3 regions of the Mesorhizobium sp. M1307 genome follow, and region 3 is predicted to be linked to each of the others. Evidence: riboswitches for the same ligand, from Rfam matches in the RefSeq annotation. Region 3 holds a riboswitch; each other region holds the start of a gene.

Region 1 (9,744 bases), on a different contig from region 3:
CGGCGGCACGTGACACCGGCATCATCGCACCAGATGACTTCGCCCGGTTCAGGATGCTCGGTTACCATTTCACCTTGCTGGATCGTGTCGAATGGCTCCGCTCCCTTCGCAATTAAAAGTCTCGGGACCCCCTGGTAGAGATCGAGATCCTCCCCGCCAATCGGAACGCCGTACAGCACGCTGACGGCATTGTAGGCATCAACCAGTGGGGATATCCGCGGGAGAGAGCCATCTTTCCGCACCCGCTTGAGAAGCGCGGCGGCCGAGCACGGCGTTCGATTGGCCTTTGTGCCGAAAGCCTCGTAGGCAACGGCCCACGCCGCAAGATGCGCGTCCCTTTGGGCGTCATCGCGAAGCGCCGCCTGTTCCGCCGCCGCAATCGTGTCGTTCAACGCCTGTGCATCCGGCACGTCGATTTCAGCGTTCCGCACCACAATGCTGATCAGATGAAAATCCGGGTAGCGGGCCTTGATCTCGGGGTCAATCAATGGCGTGAAAGACATGGGATGCTCTTTTCTCACGGGGAGGCTTTGCGCTGCGGGTCGTTCGGGAAATGTTTGAAGAAAGGTGCTTGTCGAGCGTCCAGATCTTCTGGCATCGGCATGGTGCATGCCGCACCATGCGCTGGATAATTCCATCATTCGGCCGTGGACAAGGCTGGTAGAGATCGTCGATTATCTCTTGCGGGTGCTCGAGCCCGCCTCCGCCGGCAACAAGCTACGCCTCCGCCAGATCCTCCATTTCATAAAAGGCAGCGGGCGCGATATGGATGTGAAGCAGCTTTCCTTGCCGGTTATGCATCGCTCTCGGAAATTCGTCTCGCACGAAAATCTGCCGCCAAACTGGCCTGATCAACAGCACCAGTTGCATAGCGTTTTCCCAGTCCAGTTGGCTTGCAAACGAAATGCGGTTCAGCCCAAGGGTCGGTTTCCTCGCCAGCACGCCACGTCCCCGCCGTTTTAGCCACCGTGTCCCGGCAACGCGTCTTGCACCTGCTTGACAACCGCTCGCAGGATCTCAACGCCCTTCTCGATCTGCCGAATGCTCAAGGCGGCATAGCCCATGACAAGCCCCATGCGATCGATGTGGCCTTCGTCCGACTGCCGCTCGTAAAGGGGCGAGATCAGGTGTAGCCCCAGGCCCGCGCCTCGGGCGGCTTCGACCAGGGTCGTTTCCCGCGATCGCGGCAGTTCGTCGAACCAAACGACGACGTGCAGACCGGCCTCTGCTCCCTGGACAGCGATGCGATCTCCGAAGCTGCGCCGCAAGGCGCCCAGCAACGTCCCCCGACGCTCGCCGTTCAGCCTGCGCACGCGCCGCACATGGCTTTCGTAGCCGCCACTCTCGATCAAAGAGGCCAGAGCCTCCTGTTCAGCCACCGGCGAATGCCGGTCCGCGAATTGTTTGGCGGTTGCGAAGACCTCCTGCAATTCCGGCGGGACGACGAGGTAGCCGATACGCAGCATCGGCGAGAGCGTTTTGGAGATCGTGCCGAGGTAGATGACAGCCCCGTGGTCCTCGAGACTGTGCAGCGGAGGGACCGGATTGATGTCGTAGCGATATTCGCTGTCGTAGTCGTCCTCGATCACGTAGGCATTGTTGTGCCGCGCCCATTCCAGAAGCTGGTGGCGGCGCGTGATCGGCATGACGCCGCCAAGCGGAAACTGATGCGATGGCGTGACATAGGCCAGTCGTCCACCAATCCCCGCCAGCAACTCCGTCTTCATCCCGTCCTCGTCGACGGTGACCGGGACGGGCGAGGCACCCGTACTGGCAAAGACCTGACGCGCCATCCTATAGCACGGGTCCTCGATGACGAAGCGGTCGGCGGGATCGAGAAGCAGGCGAGCGCACAGATCTAGGCCCTGCTGCGAACCGTTGACGATGATGATCTGCTCGAGGTCGCAGCTCAGGGTTCGGGCGCGCCAGAGATAGCCCTGGAGCGCCTGGCGCAGCCGGCGCGAGCCGCGAGGATCGTCATAGGCAAGACGCAACGGGCGCTGCCCCATCGCCTTGCTCATCGCACGTTTCCAGATCAATGCAGGGAAATCCGACGGCGCCAGGTCACCATAGCGGAAATCGACCTTCAGCCCAGTCGGCAGATAATCCGGCCAGGGCGGCGTGACGCGCAGTCGGCCCCCATAGGCGGACAGAAGAACCGAGCCGACCCGTTTCGCAGGCGTGCGGCTTGTCTCAGGACCGATCAACGAAGATGCAACGCGGGGTCGTGCGCCTTGACGGACGTCGATGAAACCTTCCGCGGTCAGTTGGTCATAGGCGACCGTCACCGTCGTTCGCGAAACCCCAAGGTCATTTGCCAGGCCGCGGGAGGACGGCAGCTGACTACCGGTTTCATAGACGCCGCCGAGGATTTGCTCGCGAAGAGCCTCGTAGATCTGGCGTGCACCCATCGCGTGCGAGCGAGCTGCAGAGCCGGCACTTGAAGACTGGACCATTTCATTCATTGCTAACTGGATATTTCACATTGGCCAGTTTGCCGTCAATCTTTCGGAAACCCAAGAAAGATCTAGAGGCCGAATGACCCGTTCCTATCAATCGGAAACCGATGCTCTCACGCGGTCGCTCCACGACACCGGTCCCGGATTCGCCACTCGGGCGATCCATCATGGCTACGATCCCGCCGGCTTTTCCAATGCCGTTCAGCCGCCAGTCTTCTTGACCTCGACCTATGGATTCGAAAGCGTGGCAGCGAACGAGGCCGCCGCCGCGCTTGGCGGAAGGCTCTATGCGCGCGAATACAATCCCACGACGGAGATCCTCGAGCAACGGCTCGCCAATCTGGAAGGAGCCGAGGCAGGTCTGGTCGTTGCCTCGGGGATGGCGGCTTTCGGCACACTGATCTTGTCGCTCCTGTCCCAAGGCGATGAACTCATCGTCCACAAGACGCTTTATGCGAACACGCTTGCCATGGTCGAACAGGCGGTCCCCCGCTTCGGCATCAAGGTCGTCGCGGTGGACCTGTCCTATCCTCAAAATCTCGATGCCGCGATTACCGAGCGGACCCGGCTTGTTTTCTTCGAGACGCCGGTGAATCCGCTGAGCCGCATCCTTGATCTCGCTGCCATTGCCGAGCGCGCCCACGCGCGCGGTGTAAAGGTTGCAGTCGACAGCACCTTCGCCTCGCCCGCGCTCCAGCGGCCGCTCGAACATGGGGCCGACCTCGTGCTCCACTCCCTGACCAAATACATCAATGGGCACGGCGATGCCCTTGGCGGGGCGATTCTCGGCGACGCGCAAACGCTCCGCACGCTGCACGAAACGGGCCTGCGCTACATCACCGGCGCAGCGCTCTCGCCCATGTCAGCCTTCCTGATCCTGCGCGGTCTGAAGACGCTCACGCTGCGCATGGAACGGCACAGCGCCACTGCCCTTGCGGTGGCTCAGGCGCTCGAGGCGCACCCGGCGGTGGCATGGGTGAGTTATCCCTTCCTCGACTCGCACCCTGATCAGGTGACGGCGCGAAAGCAGATGTCCCAAGGCTCGGGCATGTTGGCCTTTGGCCTCCACGCTGGGTTCGAGGGCGCGCGCCGGATGATGGACCGGCTCAACTTGATCACCCGGGCTGTCAGCCTCGGCGATGCCGACAGCCTCATCTATCATCCGGCAAGCCTGACCCGTGCTCGTCAGCCGATCCGCAAGGATGCCCATCTGGCCGATGGAGTCGGCGAGGACCTCATGCGTCTCTCGGTGGGTCTTGAAGACGCCGATGACCTAATCGCCGACCTGCGGCGGGCTCTGGACGCCTTGTGATGACCTGTCGTCCGGCCAGTCCTGCGCTCACGCACAAACCTGGAGCCTTCCCATGGCATTCCTGAGCGGTCTTTCCGCGTTTCCCATCACGCCCGCCGATCGTGACGGCCGCGTCGATACCGTTGCTCTGCGCAAGCTGATTGCCAGGCTTGGCGCCGCTCAGGTCGACTCCATCGGTCTTCTCGGCAGCACCGGCACCTACATGTATCTGTCGCGCGAGGAACGGCGACGGACGCTCGCCGAGACCTTGGACGAAATCGCCGGGCGAACGCCGGTCGTGGTGGGTGTGGGCGCGTTGCGCACCGATGAAGCAGTGAGGTTCGCGCAGGACGCCAAGGCCCTTGGAGCTGCCGCGGGGCTGCTTGCGGCCGCCTCCTACACCCCGCTCACTGAGGACGAGGTGTTCGAACATTTCTCGACGGTGGCGTGCGAGAGCGGCCTGCCGATTGTCGTCTACGACAATCCAGGAACGACGCATTTCCATTTCACCCCAGCACTCGTCAGCCGCCTGGCAAAGGTGGGTGGGATTGTCGCTATCAAGAATCCGACAGACAAGGGCGATGCGATCAAGAGCCATCTGGCCGACCAGAGGCGCACTGTGCCGGAAGGGTTCTCGATCGGCTACAGCGGCGACTGGAACGCTGCAGAGGCCATGATCGCCGGCGCCGACACATGGTACAGCGTCCTCGCCGGCATCCTGCCCGAGGTCTGCGTGAAGATCGTCACGGCGGCGCAACAGGGCGATGCGGCCGAAGCGCGACGGATCGATGCCACGCTTGCGCCGCTCTGGAGCCTCTTCAAGGAGTTCTCGAGCCTTCGCGTCGTCTATGCACTTGCCGAATTGCTCGACATTTGCAGTGCCGAACCCCCGCGTCCCATCCTGCCTCTGCCCGCACCAGCAAAGCTCCGGGTCGTCGCGGCGCTGGAACGCTTGCCATCAGATGCCAGCCGGTAAACACCAACCCAGCGGCCCGTGAAAGGAATTGTCATATATGTACCCGCGCATTTTGATGAACCGAGCCGAGAAGTCCTTTACGAACTGATCGAGAACAGCGCACTTGGCGTGCTAATAACCATGGCTGGAGCGGTCTAGACGCCAATCACATCCCCTTCGAAATCGACACGTCACAGGGAGAAAACGGTTCCCTTTATTCTGCGCGATTAGTACACGTGCCGAAGGAAAGTGCACTTTCTCGCTCGAGTGACTTATTTCAAAGGATGTGATCGCGTTTTGGCACATTCACGGCCCACATGCGGCAGCCGGTAACTCACCACATGGTGAGCAACCAGGAAACCTTCCGGCCTACACTTTCTCCCGGAGCGCGCGTGCTGCAGCAACCATGTTCATGAGGGCAGGGCGGACCTCCTCCCACTTGCGGGTTTTGAGGCCACAGTCCGGGTTTACCCACAGTTGGGCATCGGACAGTCGCTCGCGGGCAAGCATGACGAGATCCGAAATCTCGCCGACTTCCGGGACCCGTGGTGAGTGAATGTCGTAGACTCCGGGCCCGATTTCATTCGGATATTTGGAGCTCGTGAAGGCGTCCAGCAGTTCCATTTTCGAGCGCGACGTCTCAATCGAAATGACATCCGCATCCATTTCAGCGATCGCGTCGATGATCTCGTTGAACTCTGAATAGCACATGTGGGTATGGATTTGAGTCGCGTCCTTTACACCCGTTGAAGCGATCCGGAAGCATTCGACAGCCCAGTCGAGATAGTCGTTCCAATCAGACTGGCGCAGTGGCAATCCTTCGCGAAACGCGGCCTCATCGATCTGGATCATCCTTGCGCCGGACCATTCGAGATCCGTCACTTCGTCGCGGATGGCGAGCGCGATCTGGCGGCATGCTTCGGAGCGGGGTACGTCGTCGCGGACAAATGACCAGTTGAGAATGGTCACTGGGCCTGTGAGCATTCCCTTCACAGGGTTTTCCGTAAGCGACTGGGCGAACTGCCACCAGCGCAGCGTCATCGGATTGGGCCTCGATACGTCGCCGAAGATGATGGGGGGGCGCACGTAACGCGACCCATAGCTCTGCACCCAGGCATGCTGGGTGAAGGCGAAGCCGGACAGCTGCTCGCCGAAATGCTGTACCATGTCGTTTCGTTCGAACTCACCGTGCACCAGCACGTCCAGCCCGATCTCTTCCTGCCAGCGAATTGCAGCCTCGATCTCCTTCTTCAGGAAGGTCTCGTAGTCGACATAGCTCAGCTGGCCCTTCGCATGAGCGGCCCGCGCCCTGCGTACCTGCGGCGTCTGCGGGAAGGACCCGATGGTCGTCGTCGGGAACGGCGGCAGCCCGAGCGTGCCGGCCTGGACTCTGGAGCGCTCGGCAAAAGCGCTCTCTCGTCGCTTCATGCTGTCGTCAATGCTGGCGATCCGCCCCTCAACCAGCGGGTCATGGATCTTCGTGGATGTCACGCGAGTGGCGGCAGCCTCGGCAGACGCTTTCAACGCGCCTGCCACCGCATCCCTGCCTTGGGACAGGGCCCGGGCAAGCAACACCAACTCGTCGGTCTTCTGGGCCGCGAAGGCGAGCCACGACCTGATGTCCGCGTCGAGTTCCGTCTCCATGCGGAGGTCGATCGGCACATGCAGCATCGAGCAAGAAGGCGCGATCTCGACGCGGTCCAAGGGCCAGCCGGCGACGATCGGTTTGATGCGGTCGAGAATGGCGGGCAGGTTCGCACGCCAGACGTTGCGGCCATCGATCAAGCCAAGCGAGAGCACCAGATCCTTCGGTGCGAGCCGACCCACCGTTTCCAGCTGCTCGGGAGCGCGCACGAGATCAATATGCAGCCCGGCCAGGGGCAGAGAAACCGCGGTTTCGAGATTGTCTCCCAGCGGCCCGAAATAGGTAGCCAGCATGATCTTCAGCTCGGGCGCGGCTTTCGACAGCTGGCCATAGGCGAATTCGAACGCAGCTCGTTCGTTCGGGTTCAGATCGAGGACAAGCGCTGGCTCATCGATCTGCACCCAGTCGGCTCCAGACAGCTTCAGCCTCTGCAGGAGTTGCTCGTAGACGGGCAGCAGCCGCGGCAGGAGCGCGATGGGATCGAATCCTTCGGCAGGCGATTTCGCCAGCTTGAGGAAGGTGATCGGTCCAAGGATGACTGGGCGTGTGTGAACGCCGAGAGCTTTAGCCTCGATGAAGTAATCGACCGGTTTCGTCGACGAGAGGGCGAACGTCTGATCATCGTTGAGTTCCGGCACAATGTAGTGATAGTTGGTGTCAAACCACTTGGTCATTTCCATCGCGGTTACATCAGACCGATGAGCCGCCTGCTGGTGACCAGCGTGTCGACAATCCTCCGTCTGACCCTGGTTGCCCCGCGCCATTGCGAAGTAGATGTCAAGTGGAACCTCGCCGCTATTCCAGCCGTAACGGGATGGAACGGCGCCGACCATGGCTGCGGTGTCGAGCACATGGTCGTAGAGCGAGAAGTCGTTCGACGGGATTTTCGACACGCCGCGATCGTGCTGCTCCTCCCAGCTAGCGGCACGGAGCGCCTTCGCGGTCGTGAGAAGGTCGGCAGCGGACGATTTTCCGGACCAGTAGCTTTCAAGCGCGAATTTCAGTTCTCGCCGACGACCGAAGCGGGGCACGCCGAGCGTTGCTACAGGAATTTGCTGAGAGACAGTCATGCCAGACCCCGATGGTTGGGGCGTCGGTGACAAGGAAGGCGCTAGCAGGCCGGCACGAACGCCAGGCTGCAGCGGCCACCGAGACACCCCGCCCGTGGACGTAATTCGCCGTGGCAGGTCTCCTGGCTCGCGGGGTCATAGCCTCTACCCGTCTTCCCAAGGCTATTCGCCTCAGTGACATGAGTGGGGTTGGCTCGCCGCTAACAGTTGCGGGGGCAGCGCCGGCATCGCACCGGCTTCCCTCTTAGCTCCGCTGCGGCAGCGCCGTACGGAGAACCACGACGCGGGAGACAATTACAGCAGTTCGCTTCTTTGTCAACGCCGCATAAAGAAATGTTTATGTCGTTATGTTAAATTTCCGTTGGCATGTTGCCAAAGGTCGCCTTGAAAGCGAAACTATGGAAGCCTTGAGCGGCCGGTAAATCAAAGCAATAACGCACAGCGGTCCAGGAGGATAGGAGTTCGTCGGCTGCTGGCAGCAAACATACCGGCAAGCGCCGTGGTGCTGCTTAGCGCATCATGCGAACCACCTCGGCGTCGAACTTCGGCTCCGAGGTTCCGACCGCTTCGTTGGTGATCTGCTCGCGACCATATTCGGCTCAATGGCGAGGCTGTTGCCCATGTGGAAGCTGTTGGCCGTGATGCCCTCGGTGATATGACACAACGATTTCGGGGGGAGCACACCGAGGCCAGGCGCAGCGGCGTGTTGCGAAGTGATCGAGGCCAATGTCTCGAACTGCTTGTTCGCAGCCCACCGGCTCAAGGTAACCCGGCTCAAACCACCGGGCCAGCTCAAGTCCTCTCCAAATGAGGCCTGGGCGGCAAATCGTCGTGCACGCGCACGGTTTGGCGTTCGATCTTGTGATGCGTCTTGGGCGGACAATCGCCACGGTGGAGCGCGCAGAAGCGGTCCCCAATTGGGAAGCCGAGGGCGGTGAGGACAAGCCAGCGCCACAGGCGGAAGGGGACTTGGACCTGTTTGCCCTGCTGGACCACAAGTTCGCGACACAGGGCCTCAAGGAGAAGACCAAGAGTGATTATGCGCGGGACCTCGCCAAATCATCAAAAGCAGCGGGCAGTCAAAGTTCGGCGCCGATTGACATGGAGATAGCCATCGCGGCGGACCCCCAGGCGGACCGCAAGCCGGAATACAACCGGGTGCAGGCGGCCAAGCTCGTCCACAAGATGGCGTCGGGCACATACCGACGATGGGAGAGCGGACCGTGGAGTGCAGGAACTTCACGCCTATCCACGCTCCCGTGGACGTGTCCTGCGGCACATCGGCAGCGATATTGAGGAGGCAGTTGAGCTTCTGGTCGAGCACTCTTACCTGCCACTACCTACGCTTAACGTCATCTCGTACTGAAAACGCACCACGATGTAACATGCGCCCTTCGTGGATGGTTCTAAGCTTCCTCGGGCGCGGTCAATCTGTGATAACGGTCGCTTGGAACCTCCATCACCGCGACGCGATCAAGGTTGGCGTATCGCGCTCGGTAGTAACCTTCTTCCTCCACTTCGGCGAAACTACACTGGGGAACGTCAAAGGTCGCAGCTTCCAATCCGAAGAAAGTCGTAGCGGTTTCTTCATCCAAGAAGTTCCACTCATCTTCTCCGTCGTCATATGTGACGCGAACATAGGAGGCCATGCGCACGGCTTCCTGATCACCCATCTCTGCGATGATGGCATCGCATTCTTTCTTCAGCTTTCCTGAAACCTCACCCTTATCCCAGTCATCCAAAGCCCGATAGATTTCTGGATGATAATAATCTGGCATCTCCTCTACATCTTCACCGATAAGCTCAATGGTGCGGACATATTGCGGATTTATCAAGAGTATTTTGTTGTCAAGGCTCCAACAATACAGCCATGGCCTGCTTGTGTTATTTCTACGAAGATTATGAAGTTCCTTCAACTGACGTAAAATCGATTCACGCGCCTTTTCATCGATAGGATATTGCCGGCTGCCAACAGTCGTCTTGATCCTGAGCGTGCCGTATCGCGTTTCGGCATCGGCAATTGCAAACGGGCTCGTGCGCCACTCCTCGACATCAATCTTCCAGCCCAGCAGCTCCTCGACCGTGCATTTCAACGTGAGACAAAGGTCCTTGATCTGCTCGACGTTCAACTGCGTTTTGCCTGTTTCCCAACGGGCCACAGTCTGTTGCGTCGTTGCCATCTGCTCTGCCAAATCTTTTTGAGTCATGCCCAGTCGAACCCTAAGCTCTTTCATGTTCATAACTCACCTCGCGTGTTCAACACACGCATTGTGGATGAATTAATCTAACACGTCAAGCGTGTTCAAAAATCGCAGCATGTGTTT
Region 2 (9,744 bases), on a different contig from region 3:
CTGGGCGGGCATGCTCATTCCTGTCGATAGATTTCGGTGATGCCGGGCGCGCCGAGCCTTGCCAGGCAGGCGACAGCAGTTTCGCCGGAATGTCGTGCGCTGCGGATCGCCGCTGCAATGCGGCCGATGCTGTGCGCGGCGTCGTAGCCCGGCCTGTATCCGGCGGGCAATGCCTTTGCCGTCCCGTCCACGACAAGTCCGGCTCCGTTTTCGCCACCGACCAGGGTCAGCGCCGCCGGACCGGGATGGGCGCAGCCCTTGGCGCAGCCGGAGATGTGCAGCGTTAAGGAGGAATCGAGGATGTCGCGGTTTTCTGTAGCGATGATCTCGGCGATGTCGCGGGTGGCGATGCGGCCGGAGGCGCAGGCGGGTGCGCCGGGGCAGGTGGCGATCCTGGTGCGCGGATCGGCTGCGTCGGTGACAAAGCCGAGGGTAGCGGCGGTGTTTTGAAGGGGCTGGTTGGCGGCTGCCGGCTGACCGAGGAGAAGCAGGCCCCGCCTCGGGGCCAGGCGGATTTCGACTGTGCCAAGAGTGAGGGCACTCTGCGCGAGGCCGGTGAGTTTATCTGCGGGCATGCTGCCGTAGGGCAGGCCGATGCCGAGAGCGTGGCCGTTACTCAGGTTGAAGATACCAATGGGCGGGCGATGGCGCTCTACGGCGCCCCCCTCTGTCCTGCCGGACATCTCCCCCTCTAGGGGGGAGATTGCACCTTGGTCTCCGCCTTCGCTAATCGCCGAAGTCGCGCCGAATACCGAGGCAGCAGAAGGACGGCCGTCGGCGGAACTGCCGATCTCCCCCCTAGAGGGGCAGATGTCCGGCAGGACAGAGGGGGGCGCGAAGGAATGCCAGCTTGCGAGTGATCTACGCTGCCGTTCCGTCAAATCCCTTGCATGAGCTTCGCGGCCTTTTTCGGCGACCATCCTGAGAATCGCGACGGCGATATCACGGGCAGCATCTTTCTCGATCATGGCGAGAGGCCTGACATTCTGCCCGTCGCCAGCAACAGCTATCCGCCAGCGGACGCCCGCGTCGGTTCTGATCGCAGCCAGTCGTACATCGGCCACTACCGCATCCATCGTCAGTTGCCCGCCGCCATCGACAACGACCGAAACCTTCGGACCGAGCCTTGCCGTTAGACCAGCCTCTTCAATCGCCACCCTGATCCGCTCTGTCAGCGGTCGCGGATCGGCGATCTCCTGCGGATCGATGCCCGCTAGCGGGCCAGTCTCGACCGGCACGCCTGTGCGCACGGCGATGCCGAGCGCGTCGACCTCCATTGCCAGCAGCCGCGCGCTTGCCGGCGTCAGGCCGCGGATCTGCAGGCTGCCGCGGGCGGTCACTTCCATGATGCCGTTGCCATGGCGCAAGGCGGATTCGCAGAGTCCGATCAACGATTTCGGCAACAGTCCTCCAGCGACCGGATTGAGCCGCACCAGCAGCCCGTCGCCGGTCTGCATCGGCGCGGACAAGGCAGGGCAGGCGTCACGGCGCGAGAAAGCGTTCATGCCGCCACTCCCAGAGCTTGCGCTTCGGCAATCAGTGCGGCGAGATCGTCATCGATGGAATTGCGCAGCGGATGCCAGAGCCCGCGCCGCCGTGCCGAGAGAAAACGCTCGGCGATGACTTTTGCGGCTGAAGGGTTTTCGCGCAGGATGAAGGCGCGGACCACGGGGTCGCCGAGATAGGCGTCGTGCACGGCCTCGATAAGCGTGCCCGATATGGCATGGGTAGTCTCGGCAAAGCCGACAAGCCGGTCGACCGTCTCGGCGAATTCCGAGGCGCCGCGCGGGCCATGACGCATCTGGCCGGCGATGAAGCGCGGATTGACGGCGCGTGCCCGCACGACGCGCGACACGGCCTCACTGATCGAGCGCGGCTTCGGTCTTTGCGGGTCCGTGGTGTCGAGCACGATCACGTCGGCGTTTTTGCCGAGCGCGGCAAGTGCTGCCGAAAAGCCGCCGATGAAGGCGACGTCGGCCGAGCCTTCGAGGATGTCGCGGCCGGGGTCGTCGCCGGTATGAACCAGAAGGTCGGCCTCGGCGAGGCGATCCTCGAACGCGCCGGGCGCCGAAATGCCTTTGCCCTCGGAGCCGCCATAGGCGTGCGAGGTGGCGGCGAGATAGGTGCGGCCGATCTCTTCGCGCGCGGCCCAGTCGCCGCTCGACAACAAGTCCTCGACGCCCGCGCCGTAAGTGCCCGGCGAGGTGCCGAAAATGCGCGGGCTGATCTTGCCGTCGATGCGGGTCCTGGCGGCGAGCGGGTTTTCCGAATCGTCCTCATCGCGGGTCGCCACCGCGTTGGCCGCGGCGTCGATCAGCGCGATCTGGGTCGGGAACATGTCGCGGAACAGGCCCGATATGCGCCAGGTGACATCGATGCGCGGACGGCCGAGTGTTGCCGGCGGCAGCACGTCTATGCCGGTGATGCGGCCGGTGGCGGAATCCCATTGCGGCCGGCAGCCCATCAGCGCCAGGCCTTGCGCGATCTCCTCACCGCCGGTGCGCAGCGAGGCCGAGCCCCACAGGTCGATGACCAGCGAGCGCGGCCAGTCGCCATGCGATTGCATGTAGCTGCGGACCACTTCTTCCGCTGCCACCTTGCCCAGATCATAGGCGGTCGGCGTCGGCATGGTGCGTGGGTCGGCGGTGAACAAATTGCGGCCGGTCGGCAGAACATCGCTCCGGCCACGCGCCGGCGCACCGGCCGGACCGGCAGCGACGTGGCGGCCGTCGAGGGCGGCAAGCAGCGCGGTTTTTTCAGCTGCCGCACTTTGCCGCCGTACCGGATCAGCCTCGCCTTCCGGCGAGCGGCCGTAAATGTGCAGGCCGTCCTTGATGGCGAAATCCTTGAGATCGCAGAGCCAGGCGTCGATCCGGCGCAAAGCCTCGTCGGCTGCGTCGGTCCTGGCGACGCCTGCCTCTGAGGCGAGGCCGGTCTTTTCCGCCGTCTCGACGATCAGCTTCGCCAGGCGGTCGCGGCGGCGGCGGTCGAGCCCGTCGGCCTGGGCATATTCGTCAACCAGTCGTTCAAGTCTGTGCTGGTTTTCGTCCAGCCCGGCGCCGGTCAGCGGCGGCGGCAGATGGCCGAGCGTGACGGCGGCAATGCGCCGCTTGGCCTGCGCTGCCTCTCCCGGGTTGGAGACGATGAAGGGATAGATTACGGGCAGGAGACCGGTGACTATCTCGGGAAAGCAGTTTTCGCTGAGCGCCACGGTCTTGCCGGGCAGCCACTCCAGCGTGCCGTGGGCGCCGACATGGACAATTGCATGGATGCCGAGCGACTTGCGCAGCCAGAGGCCAAAGGCGACCAGCGCATGGCGCGGCGGCAGCGTCGGGTCGTGATAGTCGGCGCGGCGGTCGGCTGAGCGCCCGCGGTCAGGTGCGAGTGCCACGGTGACGTTGCCGAAGGTGGCTGCGCGGAAGGCGAATTTTGCGGCGGCAGGCGCTTGAACACCCCCCTCTGTCCTGCCGGACATCTCCGGCAGGACAGAGGGGGGTGCCTCGCACAAACTTGTCTCATCTGCCGCATTCCCCCATGCGGCCGTCACGGCAGCTATCGCTTCAGCAGGCAATTCCGCCGAGTACCCGAGATAGTCCTCAAACCCCAACCCTTCACCTCCACGCTCGAGCACCTCCAGCAACTCGCGCGGCGTTTGCGGAATCCTTTCAACGGCGTAGCCCTGTTCGCTGAGGTCGTGCAGCATTGCCAGCACGCTGGACGGCACGTCGAGACCAACCGCGTAGCCGGTGCGACCGGGGGCGCTCGGATAGTCGGGGATCAGGATGGCGAGCTTGCGCTCCGCACGCGGCGTCCGCTGCAGGCGCACGAAGGCCTCGACACGGTTCGCCACTTGCGCCACGCGGTCGGGCTCAGGCCGGTTGGCGAAGGCGCGGAAGGCCAGCGCCGGGTCGGTTTCGCTTTCGCCCTTGAATGAAATGGCGCCGGCCAGGATGCGGCCGTCGAGCTCGGGCAGGACGACATGCATGGCAAGGTCGGCGGGCGCCAGGCCGCGCTGATTGGTTTGCCAGATGTCGCGGCGGGTGGTCGCGACGATGACCTGGAACACCGGCACGCCGGCGCGGTCGAACAGGGTTTCGACACCGGGCTCGGCACCCGAGGCGAAAGCCGTCGCAGTGATGATGGCGGCAGGCTTCAGGGTTGCGAGCGCGGTTTCGACAAAGGCGAGCGACGCCGGGTCCTTGAGGCTGGAGACGAACATAGGCACGGGAGCCATGCCGCGGTGGCGCAGGGCTTCGAAAAGCGCGTCGATGGGCGCGACATCGGCCGCGAGCAGCATCGAACGGTAGAAGAGAATTGGCACGACGTCCCCCTCCCCCTCGAGGGGAGGGTGGCCCGCAGGGCCGGGTGGGGTCGTCACGGCAGTGCGCGACGTTTTGTGTAGGCGCGCTTCGGAGAGGACCCCACCCCCGGCCTGCGGCCGGACCCTCCCCTCGAGGGGGAGGGGGACGCCGCGTTCTACGACCCCCAGTCCCGGCTCGTAAAATCCCGCCTTTGGCACGCTAACAGGTTCGGCTACCGCCGCACCCGATCCAGCGAGACTTGCCAGCCTCTGCACCAGCGCCGTCATATTCGCCGGTCCACCCTCGCGGAAATAGCCAAGCAGGCCGTCCAACTCCTCGCGCGGCAGCGTCGAGCCTTCGATCAGCCGCAAATCCTCGTCGTGGCTCTCGCCCGGCAGCAGCGCCAGCTTGATACCGCGATTTCGCGCGATAACGGCGAGCTGGTCGCAGCCATAGCGCCACCACTCGTAGCCGCCGAGGATGCGGACCAGAATGACCTTGGCGTGGCGGGCGACACTGTCAATCCACAGGTCGACGGACATCGGATGGCGCAGGTCGCGCAAGGCGGCGAGCCGCATCGACGGCAGGCGGTGCGCATCTGCCTTCCACGCCGCCGCCAGCCCGGCCAGGTCGCTGTCGGTGAAGGACAGCGCCACGACATCCGCAGGCGTTTGCCTGAGATCGACAGGCTCGGCGAGATCGTCGAGCGAGGCGGATGTGGTGGTGAGGATGTGCATCGCGGCTCGTACCTGGGGTCAGCCGGCGAGGATACGCTCGATGGCCGGGCGGTTCAGCCCTTTCAGGCCGATGACGACTAGGCGCGAGCGGCGGTCGTCTTCAGCGGTCCAGGCGCGGTCGTAATAGTGGTTGACGCGCGGACCGACGGCCTGCAGCAGGAGCCGCATCGGCTTGCCGCCGACTTCGACGAAACCCTTGACGCGCAACACGTTTTCTTCCTCCGCCGCCGTGGCGACCCGTTGTGCGAGCTCGTCCGGGTTGGACACGGACGCGATGTCGATGACGAACGAGTCAAAATCGTCATGTTCGTGGTCGAGCTCGTCGTCGTGGTGGGTCTTGCGGTTCTCGATGTCGTCCTCGACGGCGAGGCCGAGGCCGAGCAGCACCGACGGGTCGACCTTGCCTTGCGAAGTCGGTACGATCTTCACCGCCCGCGCAACGTGCTTGCCGATGACGGCATTGGCACGGGCCGCGCCGGCTGCGTCCATCAGGTCGCTCTTCGACAGGATGATCAGGTCGGCGCAGGCGAGCTGGTCTTCGAACACTTCCTCGACCGGATCGTCATGGTCGAGCGTCTCGTCCTGCGCGCGCTGCGCCTGCAGGGCGTCCATGTCGTTGGCTACGCGGCCATCAGCCAGCGCCGGTCCGTCGACCACGGCAATGACGCCGTCCACCGTCACGCGGCTTTTCACCGACGGCCACTGGAAGGCCTGGACCAGCGGCTTGGGCAAAGCGAGGCCGGATGTCTCGATCAGGATGTGGTCGACCCTCGGCGTCAGCGACAGGATCTGGTCCAGCGCCGGGACGAAATCATCGGCGACGGTGCAGCAGATGCAACCATTGGCCAGCTCGACGATGTTTTCCTCGGGGCAGGTGTCGATGGCGCAGCCCTTCAGGATCTCGCCGTCGATGCCGATGTCGCCGAACTCGTTGACGATGATGGCCAGCCGCTTGCCTTTGGCGTTTTCGAGCAAATGGCGGATCAATGTCGTCTTGCCGGCGCCGAGAAATCCGGTGACCACGGTGCAGGGAACGCGCGAAAGGGAGGCAGCGGTCATATCAAGTCCTTCAGAAGGTCAAGGGGAGGGATGCGGGCAACGAGGCCGCGCTTTAGGCAATCGGGACGGCCGCGCCATGGAATGAGCCCATCCGTCGAGGTGGCGAACAGCTTTGCCCCGGTGACGAGATCGGCGCCGCTGGTCGTGGTCAGATCACCGAAGACGTAGCTCCAGCAGCCGTCGCGCAGCATGGCCGCGCTGAGCCGGCGCTTGCAATTGCCGAGGCATTCGACGGTGCGGATTTTGATGTTTTCGCTGGAAGCGGCGCGGCGCGTGTCCTCTGCGAGCAGTTCGCCGGCGCGCGGATGAGCGTCCGAACCGGTCTCGTCACGGCAGGACGAGCAGACGATGACGGTAACGCCGGCCGGGGAATCACCATGGCCGGACAATAAATCCGCTGTCTCAGCCGGAAAACTGCTGTCGCGTTCCAAATCAGGCTCCTTGCCCGGAAAACCCGCCAGGCGATCGGATTCTTATGTCCTAGACGGCAGGTCTCCTGGCTCGCGGGTCATCGCCTGGGTGCCGCCTTCCCGGGAATATCCCAGTGGTTTTCGGCCGAGGCTCGTCGCTTACAGTTGCGGGGACAGCCGCGGATTTGAAATCGAGATTTCGCACCGCATTCCCTCTTGGCCCCTGCCGTTGCGGGCAGGGGACCGTCTGGAACGGATTTAGGCTTGTGGAGGCAGTCGTGTCAACGCACGTCTATGCCGCGGCGATATCCGCGAGCGGCCGGCCGAGGTCGCCGGCAGCGGTCACCTCGATGCGTTCCAGGCCGAGCCAGCCCTGCATCTGCTTCAATTCTTCGAAAAGCTCGGCAGCGGTTTGTGGCGGGGCGCCGGGCTCCGCATAGGCGGCATGGACGCGCAATACGCCGGCCGGACGGTCGGCCCTGAGGTCGACGCGCCCGACGATGCTGTCGCCGAGCAGGAATGGCAGCACATAATAGCCATACCGGCGCTTTTCGGCCGGCGTGTAGATCTCGATGCGGTAGTGGAAGTCGAACAAGCGCTCGGTGCGCGACCGCTCGAAGACGACGGGATCGAACGGCGCGAGCAAGGCGCGCGCCTCGATCCTGCGCGGCAAACGGGCGTCGTTGTGGAGATAGGCTGTTTTGCTCCAGCCTTCGACGCTCACCGGCAACAGGTCGCCGGCCTCGACCAACTCCTCGATGCGGCCCTTGATGTCGGCGGGCGAGAGGCGGAAATAGTCGCGCAGGTCGCCTGCCGTGGCGATGCCGTGGGCGCGGGCCGAGATGCGCAGCAATTCGCGGTGAGCATCCTCGGGACAGGGAACCGGTAGCGCGAGTACCGCCGGCGGCAGCACGCGCTCCGGCAGATCGTAGAACCGCTCGAAGCCGCGGCGATGCGCCGTGGTGATGCGGCCGGCCCAGAACAGCCACTCGAAGGCATGCTTGGCATGGCTCCAGCCCCACCAGCCGCCCGAACCCTTCTGGCCTTCGAAAGCCGACGCCGCGATCGGGCCTCGTTCGGCGACCTCGCGATAGATGTCTTCGATATAGGCGGCGTGCTCGCGGCCCCATTTGGCCAGTCCGCTGTACATTTCGTCGCCGCGTTCGGCCCGCTGCATGCGCCAGCGCATCAGCGGATAGGTCTCGACCGGCAAGAACGAGGCTTCATGCGCCCAATACTCGAAGACCATGCGCTTGCGCGTGACGGCGGCGTTGTCGAGCAACGCCAGCTTGTAAGGGCCAAGCCGCGAATAAAGCGGCATATAGTGGGCGCGCACCACGGCGCTGACGGAATCGATCTGCAGCAGGCCGGTACGGGCAAGCACGCGGGCCAGATGCCGGCGGTCAGGCGTGCCGGTGGGGCGCGGGTCATTGAATCCCTGTGCCGCCAGCGCAATGCGGCGGGCCATGGCAAGCGAGATTTTTTCCTTCATGAAGGCGGCATCCGGACGATTTTGGACAGAGAAAATGACCTGCGATTCCGTGCCATGCTAGCAGGGTTTTGGCGGCATCCATGTCAGGAGAGAAAAGTGGAGTAAAAAGTGAAGGAAATCAAACAGGAGCGGATCGGACCAGTTTTCCCGGATATGCCGTCCAGCACCGCGATTTGAACAAGGTTTGACTTGCTTCGTCGAAAGCGCTGCGCTAACCCTCGCCGCGTTGCAGCATAGAGCCCCCTTAAAACGGTTCAGTGGTTAAACTGTCACGCTTCCGCAAGTGGGTCCGGTGCTGTAATCAGAGTGGATTGGCCGCAACGGAAAGCTGCAGAATGAACGCATTGTTGAGTTCGTACCTGCCCATCGTCCTGTTCATCGGCGTGGCGCTGGTCGTCGGACTGGCGCTGCTCGCCGCACCCTTCCTGGTGGCCTATCGCAACCCCGATCCGGAAAAGCTTTCGGCCTATGAGTGCGGCTTCAACTCGTTCGACGACGCCCGCATGAAATTCGACATCCGCTTCTACCTGGTGTCGATCCTGTTCATCATCTTCGATCTGGAGGTGGCCTTCCTGTTTCCGTGGGCGGTGTCGTTCAGCCAGATCGGCATGCTCGGTTTCTGGTCGATGATGGTGTTTTTGGCGGTGCTGACCATCGGCTTTGCCTATGAATGGAAAAAAGGAGCGCTGGAATGGGATTGAACGACAGTTCCGGCACGCTCGTCGCGCCGAAGCCCAAGGGCCTCATCGACCCCAACACCGGCAGGACGGTCGGGTCCGACGATCCATTCTTCCTGGAGATCAACAACGAGCTCGCCGACAAGGGCTTTCTCGTCACCTCGACCGAGGCGCTGATCACCTGGGCGCGCAGCGGCTCGTTGATGTTCATGACCTTCGGTCTCGCCTGCTGCGCCGTCGAGATGATCCATACTTCGATGCCGCGCTATGACTCGGAGAGGTTCGGTGTCGCGCCGCGCGCGTCCCCGCGCCAGTCCGACATCATGATCGTCGCCGGCACGCTGACCAACAAGATGGCGCCGGCGCTGCGCAAGGTCTACGATCAGATGCCGGAGCCGCGCTACGTCATCTCGATGGGCTCCTGCGCCAATGGCGGCGGCTATTATCATTATTCCTATTCGGTGGTGCGCGGCTGCGACCGCATCGTGCCGGTCGACATCTACGTGCCCGGCTGCCCGCCGAGCGCTGAAGCGCTGCTTTACGGCATCCTTCTGCTGCAGAAGAAGATCCGCCGCACCGGCACGATCGAGCGGTAAATCGCCATGGATGAAGATCGGATCATTTATGGCAACCCTGAACCTTGGCTGGATTTGATGTTCAGAACGTCTGAACAGCGATTTGTAAAAACGGACTCCGGTTCGACGTTTTATTCTTCTGCGCTCTCAACAGACACGAAATTTGGTGCTGCTGGTGTCGGTATCGACATCCGATTGAATGATTGGGAAGCCGAGCCGACAAGCGACCCACGAATTATCTTTTATCATGGCGACGTAAGACTGCGTTCGCTTGGCGATCGAACCAAGAATCTGATTGGTGAAATGTCGGCCAAGCTTTCCTCTGCCGCGTCGGGCCAGGGAGCAACTACCGAAAAGCTGTTTGTGGAATGCGTTGCTCTAAATGGCGACCCTGCGCATCTGGAAACCCGGCAGTTTGTCGGAAAGCTGTTTTTTGGCGAGCCGGGTGACGATGATGAATGCCAGGTTTTTTTGACTATTGACGCCGCCAGGG
Region 3 (9,744 bases):
ATTTCGAGATCAGATCGGCGAAGCTCAGTTTCCCTTCCTGCACCAGTTGCACGATGACAGCGGCGGTCATCGTCTTGGTGTTCGAGGCCGCACGGAAGTGGGTATCGGCGCGCGGCGGGTTCGTGGCACCCAGTTCAGTCGTACCGTAGCCGAAGACGAGGTTGCCCCGCGGAGTCTTGAGCAAAACCATGGCACCGGGCAGCATAAGTTCCTTGGCCAAACCCTCGACAGTGGCTTGGAGCGCTGCCAGGTCGATCGACTTGAGAGCCGGCATGGACGCGGCCATGGCGCTGCCTGTCGCGCAGACCACGCCAACAACCATGGCCAAAATTCTCCCGATCATCATTCGCCCCTTGGCCGTGTGCTAGAACTCCTGCGCACTTTTCCTGGAATTTGTTTTTAGGCTCAGATTTTCAATTCGAACGGCGTGCCTTCGAAAGCATCCGCGCCGCGCCCGATCGCCTGGATCGCTTCGATCATCCGGCCTCTGCGATCGAGCAGTGCGTCGGCAATTGCGATCAGCCGAGGATTGGGTGTCGCCGTGGGCGACAGCGCGCGCAGCGTCTCGGCCAACTCGGCCTCGTCGCGCTTCGGCGCCAGCGCTGCCGCGATGATGTAGGCCGAGGCGGTCGAGCGGCTGATGCCGGCATAGCAATGCACCACCAGCGGCCGCGAGCGATTCCATTGCCGTGCGAAATCGAGCAGGTTCAGAACATGCTCCTCGCCCGGCATCGTCATGCCCTCTTGCGCCACCGCAATGTCATGCATGACCAGATGCAGATGGTTTTCCCTGGTGATCGAGGCCGGTCGCATCACCTCCGTTCCGGCGGCAAGCAGCGAAAGCAGCCGGCCGGCCCCGGTCTTCGTTACCGTTTCCTCGACTTTGGACAGCGAGCAGACATGGATCATTGGGTCGTTTCTCCCTTGGCATTATCGTCGCGCCGCGAGGCCCAGCCGGCAAGTGCGGATTCGAGCCGCCGCCATTCTTCGTCGGCTCCCGGCAGGCCGGCGCGCAGCACATCCGGACGATCGGCGAAATGCCGAAGCAGGATGCCGCGCTGGCCAAGCGCCGAAAACAGGCCGGCAGCGTTCGCCAGCCTGATATAGCGGAACAGCGCGGTGCCACCGGCGACAGGCACGCCGAAGCGGCCGAACAGCGTATCGAGCCGTGCGGCATCCTCGGCCAGACGGCGCCGCATCCCGGCCTGCCAGCCGGTATCGGCAAGCGCCCTTATGCCATATTCGAGCGCCGGCCCGGCAACCGCCCATGGCCCGAATTGCGCCTCCAGCCGCTCGACCGTCAGCGCATCGGCCAGTGCAAAGCCAAGCCGCAGGCCGGCCAGGCCGAAGAACTTGCCGAACGAACGCAGCACGACGATGCCGCCCTGGTCGACGTCGCCGGCCAGGCTTTCGCTGCGCGGGCCGACATCCATGAAAGCCTCGTCGACCACCAGCAGCCCACCTCTGGCTCGTAATGTCCCGGCAAGTCGAAGCAATCTTTCGCGCTCGACGACACGCCCGTCCGGGTTGTTGGGGTTGACGACGACGGCAAGGTCGGCCGCCGCCAGGGCTTCGAAATCATCGACTTCAGCCGCCGCATGGCCGGCGATCGCCGCTGCCCGCCGATGCTCGGCATAAGTCGGCCCGAGCACCAGCGCCGTGCCCGGGCTGACCAGGGAAGCGACGCGCGGCAACAAGATCTGCGTGCCGGGCGCCGCTGCGACATTCGCCGCCGACGGGGCGCCATAGGCGCTTGCCGCGCGTTCAGCCAAGTCGCGGCCGCGCGCTGTTTCCGGCAATCGCGACAGGGCGGTGGCGGGCAAATCGAAAAGCGGGTAGGAGTGCGGATTAATCCCGGTCGAGAGGTCGACGAAAGGCAGCGGCGCGTGAGGGAAAAGCGCCCTCGCCCGGCCAAGGCTTCCGCCGTGGTCCACTGCCGCCGTCACTCCATCAAGAGCCTTCATGCCGATCCTGATCACTTTCCTGTCGCTGGCCATCGAACTTGTACTCGGCTACCCGGCCCGGCTCTTCGATGCCATTGGCCATCCCGTCACCTGGTTCGGCAGGCTGATATCCTTTCTCGACCGCAGGCTCAACCGCGCCACTGATTCCGACGCCCACCGTCGCGGCTGGGGCGTCGTCACGCTGCTGGTGATCGTGCTGGTGCCGGCCGCCCTCGCCCTCTGGCTCGAAACCTTGCTTTGGAGCATTCCCCTCGGCTTGTTGGTTACCGCAATCCTGGCGACGTCGCTGCTGTCGCAGAAGAGCCTGGCCGAGCATGTCGAAGCCGTCGCCGACGCCCTCGACAGCGGCGGACTGGACATGGGCCGCATTGCCGTCTCGCGGATCGTCGGTCGCGACCCGGAAAAGCTCGACAGGGCCGCTGTCTGCCGCGCCGCGATCGAAAGCCTGGCCGAGAATTTCTCCGACGGCGTCGTCGCTCCGGCCTTCTGGCTCGGTATCGGCGGGCTCGCCGGCGGCGTCGCCTACAAGGCCGCCAACACCGCCGATTCGATGATCGGCCATCGCACCCCGCGCCACGAAGCCTTCGGCTGGGCGGCTGCGCGCTTCGACGATTGGATCAATCTGCCGGCGTCGCGGCTGACGGCGCTGCTGATCGTACTCGCCGCTTTTCTGGTCAAGGGCGCCGACGCCAACGGCGCCTGGCACGCCGTGCGGCGCGATGCGAAAAAACACCGCTCGCCCAATGCCGGCTGGCCGGAAGCAGCGATGGCCGGCGCGCTCGGCCTGGCGCTCGCCGGCCCCCGTTCCTATGACGGCGTCATGGTCGAAGACGCATTGATGGGCGAAGGCGGCCGGCGCGATGATGTCGAGAGCACCGACATCCGACGGGCGCTGAAACTCTACCGGATCGCCGACTTTCTGCTGATCGCGCTGTTCGGCGTGATCGCGGTGATCGTCATCGCCGCGTGAACGTCCGAATGGGTCGGAAAACCCGACCTACCAGGTAACACGGACTTCCTTTGCGCTCGGATCGGCTTCCACGCCAAACCTTTTGATCGCGTACCCACCGGCAGCTACGGGAGAAGATTTCAATAAGGGTTCGACTACGACAAAAAGTCGTTCAGCGTTTGGCCCATACATGTAGAGGATGCATTCGCCTTCACCAAACAAGTCACCGTCAAACTCGCCGACCGATGCATCCTCGATAGCTTTCTCTAGCCGATTCTCGAGCGCATAAATGGATTCGCGTTCGTCAGCGGCACCAAACTGACCATCATTGAGAATAAGATAGACGATTACCGCCTGGTCCACGAACAATCTCCAGCTTCGCAAGCGACCAGAACTCTATCCCTGACATCCGGCGGCACTGAAACTCTACCGGATCGCCGACTTTCTGCTGATCGCACTGTTTGGGGTAATCTCGACGGTCGTAATTCTGTTGTGATCTTCGCCCGATCCCAGGCGAAACAAAAAACCCACCATGCGGCGGGTCGTTGGAGCCAATCAGCACCATACCGAAGTTACTAGCATAGCTGCCGGCACAAAGCAAGAACAAAATAGGGCGCCTTCAGCCTTGAAGGTTCGCAGCTTAGTTCCAGCTTGGGTTTCTCGCCCCACGAAAGTGGGGAGAGGTGGCTCGGCGAAGCCGAGACGGAGAGGGGAACCGCGCTCTACGAAAGCCCCCTCTCCGGCCGCTTCGCGGCCACCTCTCCCCCGCTTCGCGGCGGGCGAGGAACCCAAATCTTGAGAGGTCGAGACACCGCGCCTCTGCCTCCCCAGCAACCCCCTCAGAACTCGATCCCCTGCTGCGCCTTCACGCCGGCGGAGAAGTGGTGCTTGGTCACGCCCATCTCGGTGACCAGATCGGCCGCCTCGACCAATACCGGTTTGGCGTTGCGGCCGGTGACGACGACATGCAGGCCTTCGCGACGCGCCTTCAACGCCGCGACCACCTTTTCGAGATCGAGGTAGTCGTAGCGCAGCGCGATGTTCAGCTCGTCGAGCACCACGAGGCTGATCGACGGCTCGGCCATCAGCTCGAGCGCCTTCGCCCAGGCGGCCTCGGCCGCCGCGATATCGCGTTTCAGGTCCTGCGTTTCCCAGGTAAAGCCCTCGCCCATGGCGTGCCAGACGACGCGATCGCCAAAACTAGCAAACGCGTCCTTCTCGCCGGTGTGCCACTTGCCCTTGATGAACTGGACGACGCCGACGCGCTTGCCATAGCCGAGCATCCTGAGCGCCAGCCCAAAGGCGGCCGTGGTCTTGCCCTTGCCCGGTCCGGTGTTGACGATCAGCAGCCCCTTCTCGACCGTCTTGGCCGCGACCTCGGCGTCCTGCACCGCCTTGCGCTTGGCCATCTTGGCGCGGTGGCGTTCCTCGTCCCCCTGTTCAATGGTCTTGAGATCGATAATATCAGCCATGTCATTTCACCTTGAGCGGCAGCCCCGCCACCATCAAAAGCACGGTGCTGGCAACAGCCGCGACATCCTGATTCAACCGACCGGCGGCGTCGCGAAACCGTCTTGCCAGCGCATTGTCCGGCACGATGCCCTGGCCGACCTCGTTGGACACCACGAACCACGGCCCACGCGGCCGCGACAACACATCGGCCAGCCTCCGGCATTCGGCCTCGACATCATGGTCGGCCAGCATATGGTTGGTCAGCCACAGCGTCAGGCAGTCGATCAGCACCGGCTGGCCGTCAGGCAGCGCTCCGATCGCGCCGGCAAGGTCGAGCGGCGCATCGATGGTCGTCCAGCCGGCGCCGCGCCGCGAGCGGTGCAGCGCGATGCGCTGGCGCATCTCCTCGTCATAGGCTTGCGCGGTGGCAATATAGCTCCACGGCGCCGGACAGGCCGTTACCAGCCTCTCGGCATGCGCGCTCTTTCCGGTCCGCCCACCGCCGATGACCAGGGTCAGTGCCCCGGCAGCGCGGTCAGGCAAAGCTGTCGCGCAGGCTGGTCGCCGTGCCCGTGAAGCGTCCGCGCACCACGCCGACGACCGCGCCGAGCACCAGCCAGAACACCAGATTGGTCAGCGTCACCGCCACCACGAACTGGTGGTGCAGGCCTTCCGGGATCGCCGTTTCGAAGCTATCGGGCTGCGGCGCGCCGACGATATGCGGCGCAACGATCAACGCCACGGCAAGAGCCACCAGCGGCAGCGATCTGCGGAAGACGATAAGGCCGAGACCGGCCGCTGTCGCCAGCACTGTTGCCCACCACCAGATCTGGCGTTGGACAAGGTCGGCCGCCGGCATCGCCGGCAGTTCCGGCGGCAGGCCGAGGCCCGGCGCCAGCGTGAACGCGGCAAAGCCGGCCAGCCCCCAGAACAGGCCCTGGCGCCAATTGCCGATGCCGCCGGCGAATTCCGAAACCGCAACCAGGACCAGCGCAAAGCCGATGCCGGTGACGATATTGGCAACGACGCTGAAGCCGAAGCGTTCGAAAACGTCCGCCGGCGCCCAGCCTTCGTCTTCCGCCGGAGCCATTGCTTCAGCCGGTGCCGGCGCGGCGCTGCTCATAGCCGTCGTGCCTGCGGCGTTTTCGGCCGGTGCCGCAGGTGCCGCGGCATGGTCATGGCCGCCGCCGGCCTGTTCGTAGACTTCCGCCTTTAGGATGAGCGGCACCGTGGCATAGGCTTGCATGCAGGCGAGAGCCACGCCGGCCACAAGCCCTGCGATCGCCGCGATGAACACGACGTTGCGAAACAGTGTCATGATGTCAGCCCCTTGTTAGTGGCAGGGAAAGCCCATCGAATGGCGATAGTCGTGCGCGGCATTGTGGACCGCATCGATATGCGAGAAGCCGACAAAGCCCATGACGAAAATGCCGAGGAATGCAGCAAGCGCCAGTTGCATGAGACGCGACTGCGAGGAGGCGGAAGCGCCGAGCGAAACGGAAGCGGTATTCATGTCTTGTCCTTTCGCCCTCCACCCGAGGGCATAGAAGTCAGTTTCCTGTCGCCGGCAGGTCTCCTGGCTCGCGGATCAGCGCCCTTCCCCACCTTCCCGAAGGCGAACCTTCAGTGGCATATGGAGAGGACTACCGCACACAGTTGCGGGGGCAGCCACGGCATTGGGCAAACAACTTGCCCTCACCGCATTCCCTCTTGGTTCCAAACGGAACCGACGACATCAGCGACTATAGGCAGAATCGCCGCGCCCGGCAAACCAAATTCCGCCGGATCGTGTGGCGAATGCGCCGCCTCGCCAAGCCGGTCGGCCGGCGCCGCGATTGACAATTTTCGCAGCCGGGTGTCGGCTGGCGGATGGGGAGGAAGCTGGCATGCAACCCAGCCCGAATGAGCGCGGTCCCTACAACGGCCTGATGCGGGCCGAGCCGACGCTGCCGTCATCAGCCTGTTGGGACATCGCGGCCTATCAGCGCGATCTCGAGGCCATCTGGTATCGCAACTGGCTGCTCGTCTGCCGCGAGGCGAAGCGCTCGCCGATCCGGCCGCGGATATCGACAACATCGTCGCCTTCGGTACCCAGGTGCTGGAGGAGGATGCTGTTATCTGCGAGGTCAACCAGATGGGCCTGCGCTCGATGCGCCACAAGGCCGGCGTACTGATGCCCGAGGAATACGACTTGCACCGCTTCCACAACTGGGTGCGCGAGCGCCATGCGGCGCTCGCACATCAAAGCGATTTGGGCAGATAGCGCCAGGTGACGAAGCCGCAGGCCGCCGCCAGCAGGCCGAGTGTCGCGAAAACCGCGCCCAGTCCGAAAAACGCCAGCACGCCGGCCAAAGGCTTTCCGGCTCTGGCCTAAAGCAGCTCTGATGCCGACCGGTACCAACGCGACGCAAGGCCCTGCTTCTTTTGACGGTGGCAACCGTGATAGTCGTCTTGCCGGGGCTGAACCAGGACAGCGAGACCATGAGCATCGACACGCCGAGCGCAGCCGTTCAGGATCAACCGAAGTCGAAGCGCATCGCCGCTATCGACATTGCACGCGGCATCGCTTTGCTTGCCATGGCGAGCTATCATTTCACCTGGGACCTCGAATTCTTCGGCTACACCGATCCCGGCCTCACCGCCTTCGGCTGGTGGAAAATCTACGCGCGCTGCATCGCCTCGAGCTTCCTGTTCCTGGTCGGCATCAGCCTCTATCTCGCCCATGGCAAGAAAATCCGCTGGACCGGCTTCTGGAAGCGCTTCGCCACGGTTGCCGGCGCAGCGCTCGCAATATCGCTGGTCACCCGCATCGCCACGCCCGACGGCTTCATCTTCTTCGGCATATTGCACGAGATCGCGCTCGCCAGCCTGCTCGGCCTGGCGTTCCTGCGCCTGCCGGCGCTACTGACGCTTGCCGTGGCGGCCCTCGCCATTGCCGCGCCTTTCTACCTGCGATCTGAGCTTTTCGATCATCCGGCTTTGTGGTGGGTCGGCCTGTCGGCGACCAACCCGCGCTCCAACGACTACGTTCCACTGCTGCCCTGGTTCGGCGCCGTACTTGCCGGCATCGCGGTTACCAAGCTCGCCGCCACCTCCGGCGCGCTGACGCGGCTGTCGGCCTTGGCGCCTGGCCGCTGGGCAAATCCGCTGGTCTTCATCGGCCGGCACAGCCTTGCCTTCTATTTGATCCATCAGCCGGTGCTGATCGGCTCGGTCTGGCTGTTTTCGCAATTCATGCCGGCGCAGGCCGAAACCAGGGAGGTGCGTTTTCTGAAATCCTGCCAGATATCCTGCGAGCAGGCACGCGACACCGAGTTCTGCTCCAGCTATTGTGCCTGCATGCTGGACACTCTCCAGGGCGAAGCCTCGCTTGACCGGCTCTACAGCAACGACCAGTCCCCGGAGTGGAAGGCGCATATTGGCGAGCTCGCCGGCACCTGCACCGCCCAAACCGAGGCGGCGGAACCGGGAACGCGCTAATCGAGGGAGGACAATAATGAGCGACAGTCACCCGAAACCCGTGCAGCAAAATCCTGGGCAGCCGAAGCTGGGGCACATCCCATGGCCGCCGCTGATCTATGTCGCCGCCATCATCGTCAGCGTCGCGCTAGGGCTGTTCTACCCGCTGCCGTGGATCGGCGATCTTCTCGGCGACATCCTGTTCGCCGCCGGCCTTGTGGGGTTGGTGGCGGTTGCCGCGCTCTGGTTCACGGCAATCCGCACCATGATCCGCGCCAAGACGACGCTCAACCCGAACGGCGTGCCTGACCATCTGGTGACCACCGGACCCTTCGCCGTCAGCCGCAACCCGATCTACCTCGCCAACACGCTGCTGCTGGTCAGCCTCGCCTTTGTCACTGGGATCGCCTGGTTCCTGCCGCTGGCAGTCATCGCGGCGTTCCTGACGCAGAAGCTGACGATCGAGAGCGAGGAGAAGGTGCTGACGGCCAAATTCGGCAAGAAATACCGGGACTACGCCAAAAGGGTGCGGCGCTGGATTTGAGCCGGCGCTGACGCCACGCTCATGTGGTGACGCCGAGTTCCACCAGCCGCTCGACGCAGGATTCCTCGGCTTGGTCGAGCTCTGCCAGGGTCTCTTCGAGGTCGCGGCGTTTCTGGCGAAGATCCTCGCGCTTTTCCTCGATGCGCTTGATCATCAGCTTGAGCTGGCCTACCTCGCCGGGCGGCTCCCTGTACATCTGGATGATCTCGCGGATCTCGTTGATCGAGAAGCCGAGCCTTTTTCCCCGCATGATCTGGCGGATGAGATGACGGTCCGATGGGCGGAACAGCCGGGTGCGGCCGCGTCTTACCGGCTGCACCAGCCCTTCGTCCTCATAGAAGCGCAACGTCCGCGTCGACACGTCGAATTCGCGGGTCAGCTCCGTGATCGAATAATATTCCCGCATCGTCACTCCAATGCCCCCGGCCACGCCGCGAGTTCCAACTGGCCGGCGCCGCCGGTGCCCAGGCGCGTACCAGAATCGGCGGACAAGGCACCTTTCAAAGCCTCGCATGGCATTTACGTAAAAGTCAATTGAGGTGACGTTCAGCGCACGCCGAACCACCATGTGGCGAGCCCGAGAAAGGCAAAGAACCCGACGACATCGGTGACCGTGGTGACGAAAACCGCCGAAGCCACAGCCGGATCGATCTTGAAGCGGTCGAGCAGCAGCGGGATAAGGATGCCCGCCAGAGCCGCCACGAACATATTGATGATCATCGCAGCCGCAATGATGCCGCCGAGATTGCGATCGTGGAACCAGGCAGCAGCGACGAGGCCGATCAGGATGGCAAAGATGATGCCGTTGATGAAGCCCACCCCGATTTCGCGGCGGATGATGCGGCCGGCATTGTAGATGTCGAGGTCCCTGGTCGCCAGCGCCCGCACCGTGACCGTCATGGTCTGCGAGCCGGCATTGCCGCCCATGCCGGCGACGATCGGCATCAGCACCGCCAGCGCCACGATATGCTCGATGGTGCGGTCGAACAGGCCGATCACCGAGGCCGCCAGGAAAGCCGTCAAAAGATTGACCAGCAGCCACGGCACGCGCGAGCGCGAGGTCGAAAAGATGCTGTCCGAGAGTTCTTCGTCGCCGACGCCGCCCATGCGCAGCAGATCTTCCTCGGCCTCCTGCTGGATGACGTCGACGACGTCGTCGATGGTCAGCACGCCGACCAGCCGCTCGTTCTCGTCGACGACGGCGGCGGACAGAAGATCGTATTGTTCGAATTCGCGTGCCGCCTCCTCCTGGTCCATGGTGGCCGGGATGGCATGCCTGGTCTCATGCATGACCTCTTCGACCTTGACCGAGCGCTTGGTACGCAGGATCTGGTCGAGGTCGATGGCGCCGAGCAACTTGAAGCTCGGATCGATGA

Evidence for each region. Region 3 has a riboswitch for cobalamin ahead of NKH16_RS21845 (CbtB domain-containing protein). Riboswitches for the same ligand answer to the same signal wherever they lie in the genome.
Region 1: linked by a shared signal. The riboswitch ahead of metE (5-methyltetrahydropteroyltriglutamate--homocysteine S-methyltransferase) and the one ahead of NKH16_RS21845 (CbtB domain-containing protein) in region 3 are both predicted to bind cobalamin.
Region 2: linked by a shared signal. The riboswitch ahead of NKH16_RS27380 (DUF1636 family protein) and the one ahead of NKH16_RS21845 (CbtB domain-containing protein) in region 3 are both predicted to bind cobalamin.

Annotation. Positions count from the first base shown of each region.
Region 1 is NZ_JAMYLR010000029.1:30,487-40,230, forward strand. It holds gene NKH16_RS24770 (B3/B4 domain-containing protein) at 1-503, opposite strand, end outside; gene NKH16_RS24775 (hypothetical protein) at 610-963, shown strand; gene pdxR (MocR-like pyridoxine biosynthesis transcription factor PdxR) at 960-2,456, opposite strand; gene NKH16_RS24785 (trans-sulfuration enzyme family protein) at 2,539-3,771, shown strand; gene NKH16_RS24790 (dihydrodipicolinate synthase family protein) at 3,824-4,726, shown strand; gene metE (5-methyltetrahydropteroyltriglutamate--homocysteine S-methyltransferase) at 5,075-7,420, opposite strand; cobalamin riboswitch at 7,516-7,716, opposite strand; gene NKH16_RS24800 (hypothetical protein) at 8,267-8,716, shown strand; gene NKH16_RS24805 (helix-turn-helix transcriptional regulator) at 8,827-9,660, opposite strand.
Region 2 is NZ_JAMYLR010000037.1:31,059-40,802, reverse strand. It holds gene NKH16_RS27400 (precorrin-8X methylmutase) at 1-18, opposite strand, end outside; gene cobG (precorrin-3B synthase) at 15-1,505, opposite strand; gene cobN (cobaltochelatase subunit CobN) at 1,502-5,038, opposite strand; gene cobW (cobalamin biosynthesis protein CobW) at 5,057-6,097, opposite strand; gene NKH16_RS27380 (DUF1636 family protein) at 6,094-6,528, opposite strand; cobalamin riboswitch at 6,567-6,770, opposite strand; gene NKH16_RS27375 (winged helix-turn-helix domain-containing protein) at 6,800-7,999, opposite strand; gene NKH16_RS27370 (NADH-quinone oxidoreductase subunit A) at 8,335-8,700, shown strand; gene NKH16_RS27365 (NuoB/complex I 20 kDa subunit family protein) at 8,691-9,272, shown strand; gene NKH16_RS27360 (hypothetical protein) at 9,279-9,744, shown strand, end outside.
Region 3 is NZ_JAMYLR010000022.1:10,121-19,864, reverse strand. It holds gene NKH16_RS21885 (serine hydrolase domain-containing protein) at 1-286, opposite strand, end outside; gene NKH16_RS21880 (tyrosine phosphatase family protein) at 406-909, opposite strand; gene cobD (threonine-phosphate decarboxylase CobD) at 906-1,964, opposite strand; gene cbiB (adenosylcobinamide-phosphate synthase CbiB) at 1,963-2,934, shown strand; gene NKH16_RS21865 (hypothetical protein) at 2,962-3,276, opposite strand; gene cobO (cob(I)yrinic acid a,c-diamide adenosyltransferase) at 3,753-4,385, opposite strand; gene cobU (bifunctional adenosylcobinamide kinase/adenosylcobinamide-phosphate guanylyltransferase) at 4,387-4,908, opposite strand; gene NKH16_RS21850 (CbtA family protein) at 4,901-5,683, opposite strand; gene NKH16_RS21845 (CbtB domain-containing protein) at 5,699-5,878, opposite strand; cobalamin riboswitch at 5,915-6,111, opposite strand; gene NKH16_RS21840 (SRPBCC family protein) at 6,461-6,628, shown strand; gene NKH16_RS21835 (heparan-alpha-glucosaminide N-acetyltransferase) at 6,847-7,845, shown strand; gene NKH16_RS21830 (methyltransferase family protein) at 7,862-8,368, shown strand; gene NKH16_RS21825 (MerR family transcriptional regulator) at 8,388-8,774, opposite strand; gene mgtE (magnesium transporter) at 8,915-9,744, opposite strand, start outside.